Regions from separate parts of the Acetobacter sp. AAB5 genome, predicted to be linked through region 2. Evidence: predicted binding sites of a transcription regulator. Region 2 holds the regulator's gene; the other holds the start of a gene.
What was found. Region 2 encodes HrcA, which represses chaperone genes, less so after heat shock. Its sites were predicted from a motif close to GTTNGCACTCNCNNNNNGNGAGTGCNAAC; they were not measured.
Positions count from the first base shown of each region.

Region 1: the regulator HrcA is predicted to act here: its motif matches at 2,881-2,909, upstream of groES (co-chaperone GroES).

Region 1 is NZ_JBNIEW010000012.1:4,101-9,315, reverse strand. Features, by position in the region: gene ACP7IZ_RS11055 (hypothetical protein) at 1-605, opposite strand, end outside; gene groL (chaperonin GroEL) at 800-2,440, opposite strand; gene groES (co-chaperone GroES) at 2,496-2,789, opposite strand; gene ACP7IZ_RS11040 (dienelactone hydrolase family protein) at 3,000-3,668, shown strand; gene ACP7IZ_RS11035 (cold-shock protein) at 3,812-4,015, shown strand; gene ACP7IZ_RS11030 (ATP-dependent DNA helicase) at 4,034-5,215, opposite strand, start outside.
Region 2 is NZ_JBNIEW010000004.1:179,790-185,004, reverse strand. Features, by position in the region: gene ACP7IZ_RS06745 (penicillin-binding protein 1A) at 1-1,480, opposite strand, end outside; gene hrcA (heat-inducible transcriptional repressor HrcA) at 1,577-2,677, opposite strand; gene rph (ribonuclease PH) at 2,777-3,511, shown strand; gene rdgB (RdgB/HAM1 family non-canonical purine NTP pyrophosphatase) at 3,508-4,107, shown strand; gene ACP7IZ_RS06725 (L-dopachrome tautomerase-related protein) at 4,127-5,215, opposite strand, start outside.

The DNA.
Region 1 (5,215 bases), on a different contig from region 2:
AGATATACAAAATCATAATCTTCTAATGGAACAGGTAAGGATGCAGGCAGCGGAGCTACAAATTCATAGGGTATAAAATCAAACCGAATATCTAGATATTGTTGTGTGAGTTGTTCATGGCATAAGGCGCCGATACTGGAACCTATAATCAGCACCTTTTTTACTTTTGTAGGAACAATTTCTAGATTGCTGGGGAATATAAATTCAGAATCCTCTAATTCTGTAGATTCCATGCTTTGTGTAGGAAGAACAGCATCCGTAGTTTTTTCGGTGAGGAGAGGCTTAGATAAAGGTGCTTGCTCTTCTAAAATGGCGCAGAGATCGTGCTTTGGGGTTTCGAGAAAAATAACTAATCTTCCATCAGCCCGATATTCCATGCCAGTTGACTGCCATGCAAGATCTCCATCGTTTGCAAGGATAAGGAGCTGATGGTTTTCAATCCTCCACAACCATGCGTTGGAGCTGTCGGGTTCTTTTATACGTCCTGAAGGGCTTAGAAAAAGTTGCTGGATCTGCGTGGATTCAGATTGGAAATTCCAAACTTTTTCTGTGAGTGCTGGAGATAATGAAAAAGGTAACCCACGAAAAGTTTTTGTTTCCAGCATTTTTGCCTGCACCTAACGAATGGGGTACTAAAAGTAGTTGCCCGTGAAAATCTTTACGCAGTTTTATAGCATCCAATACTTTTTATCAAAACACTGGGTTTAATTATAGCCGTGTGCAAATAAAAACGGGTGAAGGGACATAATCCCTCCACCCGTCAGGCAGTTTAAAAGACTTCTGAGTTACAATGTAAGGCTTAGAAGTCCATACCGCCCATGCCACCCATGTCAGGGCCGCCAGCCGGAGCTGCTTTCTTTTCCGGGCGTTCTGCAACCATGGCTTCCGTGGTGATCAGCAGGCCAGCAACAGATGCTGCATCCTGCAGAGCCGTGCGGACAACCTTGGCCGGATCAATAATACCGGCTTCAACCAGGTTCTTGTATTCGCCAGCCTGAGCGTCGAACCCGAAGTTGTAGTCGTTATTTTCCAGCACCTTGTTTGCGATCACAGCGCCGTCTTCACCAGCGTTGTGAGCGATCTGGCGCAGAGGAGCCTGCAGGGCGCGGCGGATGATGTCACCACCAACGCGCTGGTCATCGTTGTGGTAGTGCAGGCCTTCCAGCTTCAGCGTAGCGCGGGCCAGAGCCGTGCCACCACCAGGAACAATGCCTTCTTCCACAGCAGCGCGGGTTGCGTGCAGGGCATCGTCAACGCGGTCTTTGCGTTCTTTCACTTCCACTTCGGTGGAACCGCCAACGCGGATCACGGCAACACCGCCAGCCAGTTTGGCCAGACGTTCCTGCAGCTTTTCACGGTCGTAGTCGGAAGAGGTTTCTTCGATCTGCGCACGAATCTGCTTCACACGGCCCTTAATGTCATCGGCTTTGCCAGCGCCATCAACAATGGTGGTGTTTTCTTTGTCGATGTGCACTTTCTTGGCGGTGCCAAGCATGTTCAGGGTAACGGTTTCCAGCTTGATGCCCAGATCTTCGCTGATGACCTGACCACCCGTAAGGATAGCAATGTCTTCCAGCATAGCCTTGCGGCGATCACCAAAGCCCGGAGCCTTAACAGCAGCAATTTTCAGGCCACCGCGCAGCTTGTTAACAACCAAAGTTGCCAGTGCTTCACCGTCAACGTCTTCTGCAATAATCAGCAGCGGACGGCCGGACTGAACAACGGATTCCAGCAGCGGCAGCATGGGCTGCAGGGAAGACAGCTTCTTTTCATGGATCAGGATGTAGGGGTTTTCCAGATCCGCTGTCATCTTTTCCGGGTTCGTCACGAAGTACGGAGAGATGTAGCCGCGGTCAAACTGCATGCCTTCAACAACATCCAGTTCTGTCTGGAAGTGCTTGGCTTCTTCAACCGTGATCACGCCTTCGGAGCCAACTTTCTGCATGGCTTCGGAGATCATCTGACCGATTTCAGATTCACCGTTTGCAGAAATCGTACCAACCTGAGCGGTTTCCGCCGGGGTGGTAACTTTCTTGGCGTTCTTCTTCAGCTCTTCAATAACAACGGCAACAGCCTTGTCGATCCCGCGCTTCAGATCCATCGGGTTCATGCCAGCGGCAACAGCCTTGTGGCCTTCACGCACGATAGCCTGAGCCAGAACCGTAGCCGTTGTGGTGCCGTCACCAGCAATGTCATTGGTTTTAGATGCAACTTCACGCAGCATCTGAGCGCCCATGTTTTCGAACTTGTCAGCCAGTTCGATTTCCTTGGCAACGGAAACACCGTCCTTGGTGATGCGGGGAGCGCCGAAGCTCTTGTCCAGCACCACGTTACGGCCTTTGGGGCCCAGCGTTACTTTTACAGCGTCAGCCAGAATATCCACACCGCGCAGCATACGCTGGCGTGCGTCTGCACCAAACTTTACGTCTTTGGCAGCCATTGAATTTCTCCTGTGAAGATCGTTCTGAAATTAAATAATGCGGATCAGCGCAAAATCAGGCGGTTACCACGCCCATGATGTCGCTTTCCTTCATGATCAGCAGCTCTTCGCCATCGATCTTCACTTCTGTGCCGGACCATTTGCCAAACAGGACACGGTCACCAGCCTTAACATCAAGCGCCACAATCTGGCCCTGTTCATTCCGGGCACCCGGACCCACTGCAACCACTTCGCCTTCCATAGGCTTTTCCTGAGCTGTGTCAGGAATAATGATTCCGCCAGCGGTCTTCTGTTCGCCTTCAAGGCGACGGACAACTACCCGGTCGTGTAAGGGACGAAACTTCGTCATTATGGATCGCTCCACATTCATTTTTGGGATGGTGCCCTTAACAGAAAGCAGCCCCATCCACTTTGTCGCGCGTAACATAACGCCGCGTTACGTTAGCACTCCCACCCCGGGAGTGCCAGAAAAGGAGATAGGTCTGGCCAAAGGCAGAGTCAAGGAATGTGGATAAAGTTTCTTTTTGCTGTAACGTAAGAACAGATAGGAGGTGCTCGCATGGGTCATATCACTACACTTCAGGCTGCGGATGGACATGAATTTTCCGCGTGGGAAACCGAAGGTAGCCATCATCCTTACACACTTGTGGTGCTTCAGGAAATTTTTGGGGTGAACCACCATATCCGGCAGGTTTGCGAAAACTTTGCCAAGGCCGGATTCCACGTTATTGCGCCAGCTTTGTTTGACCGCGCACAACGTGGGGTGGAGCTGGATTATTCCGCAGCAAGCGTGGAAAAAGGCAAGGCGCTGCGGGCGCAAATTCCGCTTGCTAAAACACTGTTGGATATTCAGGCAGCCGCCTCAGTGTTCAAGCCGCGTAAGGTGGGCATTATCGGCTATTGCTGGGGTGGTACATTGGCGTGGGAAGCTGCATGCAGAACGGATGACTTTGCAGCCGCTGTTGGCTGGTATGGGGCAGGTATTGCCGCCAGCCGGAATGAGACTCCGCGTTGCCCCGTAGAGCTGCATTTCGGTGAACAGGATACAAGTATTCCGCATACTGATATTGCAGCCATTCGGCAGGCGCGCCCGGAAGTTGAACTTTACGTGTACGACGATGCAGGGCACGGCTTTGGTTGCCCAGAAAGAAGCGCTTTTAATGCCAAAGCTTATCAGGAAGCGCAGGAACGCAGCATTAATTTCCTGAAAAGCAATATGAATCCATAGTGCTATTTTCCTGTCCTCGTCATGGCCTGTTATCGAATTATGATTGACAATTGTGGCTGGTCATGGGGGGATGGGGTATATCCTGAACCGCACACGGTGTGCAGCAGGACAAAACGTTGAGAAGAACAAGGACTATCCCGCTCATGCCGACCGGTACAGTAAAATGGTTTAACGCCACCAAGGGTTATGGCTTTATTGCCCCAGATGATGGCGGTAAAGATGTGTTCGTGCATATTACCGCAGTGCAGGCAGCGGGTTTGCGTGGCCTGAATGACGGACAGAAAGTTTCTTTCGATCTGGTTGAAGAACGCGGCAAGCAGGCTGCAACCAATCTGAAAGTAGATTGATTTTTCAGGCAGGGCCGATCAGTTTTGATCGGCCCTTTCTGTATCTGCTAAAAAGGCAGCAAGTTCCCGTGCTGTGTCTGCCAACCCAAGGCGACGAACTTCCACGCCTTCGGGAAACGCGCTGAGCAAGCGGGTAGGGGTGCGCCTGTCTAACAGGACAAATACCCCCCGATCAGACTGGCGGCGAATAAGCCGACCAAAGGCCTGACGTAACCGCAGGCGTGCAATCCGTTCATCAAAAGATTTCGGGTCACCTCCAGAAAGGTGAATACGGCGTTCACGGTGCAGAATATCTGGCCGCGGCCACGGCACACGTTCAAAAGCCACCAGCCGTAGCGCATTGCCGGGTACATCTACGCCATCTCGCATGGCATCAGTGCCTAACAGGCAAGCGTGTTCTTCTGTGCGGAAAATATCTACCAACGTATTGTTGTCCATCGCATCTACATGCTGGGCGTAGAGCGGGAGGCCGTTTTCTTCCAGCGTTGGGGCAATGCGATCATACACACCACGCAAGCGAGAAATGGCCGTAAAAAGCCCCAAGCCCCCACCACCGGATGCCAAGAAAAGCGTGCGAAATGCGGCTGCCAGATCCACAATGCTGCTGTTGTCTATGTCCGTTACAATATAGGCGCGCGTCTGGCGGGCATAATCAAACGGGCTGGCTAAGCTGGCACGCAGAGGTGGGGAAGGGAAGTGATTGGCCCCAGTGCGTGCTTCAGCGGCTTCCCACGCCTGTTCTGCGTTATCGCTATCCGGTTCATTGGTTTGCTGATCACGCAAGGTGGCAGATGTAATCAGCATACCCTGCGCAGGTATGGCCATGATTCCAGCAAATGGAATGGTGGGGTCTAGCCAGTGGCGATAGAGGCCCACATCCTGCTCCCCCATTCTCTGTTTTTCGCGCCGCTCAACCCGGATGAAGTGCACGTGCGAAGGGGTGGTATCGGGTTCAGGTGGTGTGTCTAGTGCGCTCAGCATGGCAATCCACGCATCTAGCCGAGAGATAGCTCTGCGGCGTAAGGCGCGTGTCATGGCTTCTATGCGCCCGCGTGTTGTGGAATCCAGCGTTTCGGCATCTTCTTCCAGGCGGGCGTGCAGGCGGTCCACCAAGGTGCGTAAAGGTTCAACAAGGCGCGTTAAGGCGCGGGCCAGAAGATGTCCGGCTTCTGCCAAGTCTGGCACCAAAGGGTGCAGATC
Region 2 (5,215 bases):
AAGACCATCCCCCCACCAGAGCCAGAACCCGGCCCGTGCGCGCATTCATGGTAACAATGGCACCTTCCACCACGGGCACCTGCATAAGGGCAACATGGCCCCCTTCGGCCTGCGGTTGCACCATCACCACATCACCCACACGCAATGGCTTGAAGCGTCGCGCCCATGCCATATCCTTGGCCTGCACAACGCCTGTACGAGGCTCTCCTCCACTTTGGGAAGCATTGTTCCGCCGCACCACGCTGCCTTCTAGCCAGCCCACCTGCCCTTTTGCATCCAGCACAACAGCCAAACGCCATTGGTCGAGCATACCTGCAGGCACGGGCACACCCCTTAAAGCCTGCACCCACTCTGCCGTAGAGGAAGACGACCCGATATCGGAAAGATGGTGCACAGGCCCACGCCAGCCACGGTGCGCACGGTCATACGCCATCAAGCCTTGGCGCAAAATATCCTGCGCATTGCGCTGAAGCGGCAGATCCAGACTGGTATGAACATCCAGCCCCCCCTGCATTGTTACGTCCTGGCCGTAACGCTCCATCAGTTCGCGGCGCACTTCTTCCGCAAACCATTCAGCCCCCGGTGCCGGACCGGGCCGAGTGAAGCTGCGGGTAGTAAGTGGTTGGGCTTCTGCTACGCGGGCAGCATCATGCGTAATGGCACCAATATCGGCCATACGTTCCAGCACCCAGTTTCTGCGCCCTCTGGCGGCATCCGGGAAACGTACAGGATTATAATTGGTGGGAGACTTTGGCAGCGCCGCCAAAAACGCGGCTTCTGCATCATCCAATTGATCAAGCGGCTTATTGAAATAGGTTTGGGATGCCGCGGCAATACCATATGCCCCGCTGCCCAGATAAATTTCGTTGAGATAGATCTCGAGAATTTTGTCTTTGGGCAGCACCTGCTCCACCCGCATGGCCAAAAAGGCTTCCTTGGCCTTACGCTGGAAAGACACCGCATTGCTGCCCAGCAGCATAATACGTGCCACCTGCTGCGTAATGGTGGACGCCCCAATGGGCCGCTTGCCCTTGCCACGCGTTAAATCTGTAAGCCCGGCACGGGCAATGGCAACGGGGTCCACCCCTTTATGCGTCCAGAATTTCTGGTCTTCCGCCGCTACAAAGGCGTTTTTTACCTTATCTGGCACAGCACTGATGGGTACAAAAATACGCCGCTCATTAGCCAGTTCAGCAATAAGCTCATCATCCCCAGCGTAAAGGCGGCTCATGACTGGCGGCTGATAGGAGCGCAAGCCCTCTACCGTTGGCAGATCAGCTACAATCCCTTCGTACTGAGACCAAAGCAGAACCACAGCGCCCGTTGTGCCAACCAACGCCAGCGCAGCCGTTGCCCCAATTACCTTCCGCCACTGTCGAAAACGTGGGCGGCGCAGATCGGGCCTGCGATTTTGCGGAGGCCTGCCTTGAGAATGGCTGGAAGATGAACCCGGATCACCAGAAGACGGAGCGCTTGTCATACAGGCCCTTTACCATTCTCACACATAATCGTCTGCCCTGTTTGCGCATTGTAATAAAAATCATGGCCGAATTCCGACCACACGCACAAACAGTCACTAACCTAACATTTCACCTAGCAGGCGGGCTGTATAATCTACCACCGGCACAATACGCCCGTAATTGATACGGGTAGGACCAATAACACCAATAGCACCTACAACCCGGTTCGCGTCATTCCGGGCTGGAGCCATAACAACGGACATGCCCGTGGCCCCAAACAACCCACTTTCCGCACCAATAAAAATACGCACGCCCTCTGAGTTCTCTACCAACTCCAACAGGCGCAGCATGGTTTCCTGCGCTTCCAGCCGATCAAACAGTGTTTGAATGGCAAATAGCCTGTCCTGCCCATCAACATCAGCCAATAAACGGGATTGCCCACGCACAATCAGGGTGCCGCCCAACCCATCTCCGCCACCATCCCAAATAGCAAGACCACTTTCCACCACCTCGGCTGTTAGGCCGTTGAGAACGCTCCGGTCTTCCGTCATTTCAGAACTTACGCGCGTGCGTAAATCCGGCAAAGATGCACCCATGGCCCGTGCATTCAGGTAATTTGCGGCCTCCACCAAAGCGGAAGGCGGCATACCCGGAGGCGTTTCAATAACACGGTTTTCAACGTGCCCATCCGCCCCCACCAGAATAACCAGTGCACGGTTGCTGCCTAACGCCACAAACTCAATATGCTTGATGCCTCCATCCCCTTTGGGCGCCACCACAAGCCCTGCGGCATCGGACATACCTGCCAGAAGCGAAGAAGCCTCCGTAAGTGTATCTTGCAATGAACGCCCCTTGGCCTCCAGAGATTGGCCAATCACCCGCTGGTCTTCTTCCGAAAGCGCGCCAAACTGCAACAAGCCATCTACAAACAGCCGCAATCCTTTTTCTGTAGGCAGCCGCCCGGCAGATGTATGGGGGGAAAACAGCAATCCGGCTTCTGTAAGAGAAGCCATGATGTTGCGTATTGTGGCCGGAGAAAGCGGCAGCCCAAGCCTGTGAGACACAGTGCGCGAACCAACGGGCTCCCCACTTGCAACATATTCTTCCACCACTTCACGCAGAATAGCCGCAGACCGTGCATTCAGCCCCGGAGGCAGAGCAGCTTTTACTGGCAGCAAACCACGCTTCATGACACAAGGGCTCCTTCGTATATCCATAAATCCTGGATAGCCTTTATATACTCTATTCGTGCAGTTTTACTGCCGACAAAAGCGCATCATACGCGCCACACATCTTATTTTACCAAGGAGCTTTCTATGCGCCCTTCAGGCCGCCAGCCAGACCAGATGCGCCCCATTACCATTGAAACCGGCTTTGCCCATCACGCTGAAGGTTCTGCCCTTATCCGCGTTGGCGGCACGGAAGTACTGTGCACTGCCAGTGTAGAAAACCGCGTACCGCCTTTTTTGCGTGGCAAAGGCACCGGCTGGGTTACGGCCGAATACGGCATGCTGCCCCGCGCCACCCACACACGCGGCAACCGTGAAGCCGCCAAGGGCAAACAGTCTGGCCGCACGCAGGAAATTCAGCGTCTTATTGGCCGCTCCCTGCGCGCAGTAACAGATCTGAACGCTCTGGGTGAAATGAGCATTACGCTGGATTGTGACGTGCTGAACGCTGATGGTGGCACGCGCTGCGCTTCCATTACAGGTGCATGGGTGGCACTGCGTCTGGCCCTTGGCAAACTGGTTGCGACCAACGTGCTGCCTCGGTTGCCGCTGCGGGGACAGGTTGCGGCTGTTTCCTGTGGGTTAACAACGGAAGGCGCTGTGCTGGATCTGGATTACGTGGAAGATAGCTCTGCTTCTGCCGACACCAACTTTGTGCTGACAGCAGACCGCCGCATTGTGGAAATTCAGGGCACGGCAGAAAGCGCACCGTTTACAGAAGATGCGTTTGACAACCTGTTCGCACTGGCCCGCAAGGGTGTGACCGAGCTGTTTGAAGCCCAGATGGCTGCCGTGGAAGCTGCGGAAAAAAAGCACGCATGAATTCTATAAAACTAGAACGTGGCAGCACACTTGTGCTTGCCACACACAATGCTGGCAAGCTGGCAGAATTTGCCACGCTGCTGGCTGATTTTGGCATCAAGGTTGTTTCTGCTGGTGCGCTAAACCTGCCAGAACCAGAAGAAACGGCCACCACCTTTACTGGTAATGCGGCCATTAAGGCCTTAGCCGCGGCCAAAGCTGCCAACCTGCCCGCACTGGCCGATGATTCTGGGCTATGCGTAGCAGCACTAGATGGCGCGCCGGGCATTTATTCTGCCCGCTGGGCTGGCCCCAACAAAGATTTTGCAGGGGCTATGGCGCGTATTGAAGAAGGCATTGGCCAAGGCAAACGCAACGCATGGTTTATCTGTGTGCTGTGTCTGGCTCTGCCTGATGGTCGTACGGAAAGCTTTGAAGGCCGTATAGATGGCCAGATTGTCTGGCCACCACGCGGCACGCACGGCCACGGGTATGATCCCATTTTTGCCCCCGAAGGCGAAACCCATACCTTTGCAGAAATGGCTGATGCGGAAAAAAATGCAATCAGCCACCGCGCCCGCGCGTTTGATGCCTTTAAAAAAGCGTGCCTGAGCTAAAGTTCAGCCGCATTTCGGATTAACCACCTGCCGGTTCTGCGGAACTGACAGGTGGCCCCTGGATGGGGAAACAAATCAGCAAATACGGTGGTTGGCGTTCATCTTTGCCATCATGAAACCCGGCAAGCCGATTCCACTGCCCCAACGTGCAATACACATGGGTTTGCGTGCAAAAAATACCATCTGGGGAAAGCACTCGCGGGTCATGCACCATGAGTTCCATAGAACCATCGGTATTGCGGCGGAAAATAGCATCGTGCTCGAAATTGGTGGTGTAAATGCGCCCTTGTGCATCTGTTGCCAGACCATCCGCAACGCCTTTCTCCCCTTCATCCTTTACCGCAGCAGCCAAAGCACTTTCTGAGGCAGACATATCAGACAACAAAGCCGTTGGCAGACTGTACAAGCGGCGGCTGGTCAGAGGTGAATAAAATACGCGACTGGAATCTGGGCTTAAAGTAATGCCATCTACCCCGCCGGTAACAAATTTTGGTTTTTGCGCGGGGTCATATTTGAGCGGTAGCCCTTCCACCACGGCCATAAAACCTGCTTCTGCCTGTATGGATGGATGCTTCCCCAACACGCGCTTTTGCTGTCCTGTGGCAATATCCACCACCACCAAAGCCGGGCTATGGCCGAAGGAGCTATCGGTCACGTAAACGCTTCCTTCCGCCCCATGCGTAAGGTCCACCCGCAAATCATTCATATGGCTATCAGGCAGCAAAGCCGGTGATTTGAGAACGATAGAACGCACCAATTTATTGGTAGCAGGATCAAAACAGACAATTTTTGCAGCCCCCGGCTGCAAAGGTAAGCCAGCCAATTTGCCGTCATCAATCGCCCAGATAAAACCGCGCGTATCCTGTGTCATACCGTGGATGGAAAGAAGGCGTTCTGCCGGAGGTGCATCTGATGGCATGCTCAGCGCAGCACTTGGCCACGGAACAAGATGGCCGTTTACCAACTCCGCCAGCGTAGCCCCTTTGTGGTTGATGGCATGCCGCGGAAAGCCCACAAAAATACGGCCATTATCCGTAACAACAATGCCTGATGGCCCCGGCCCATAAAACTCTGCCACAATCTCGAACGACCCGGCGGATTCATAACC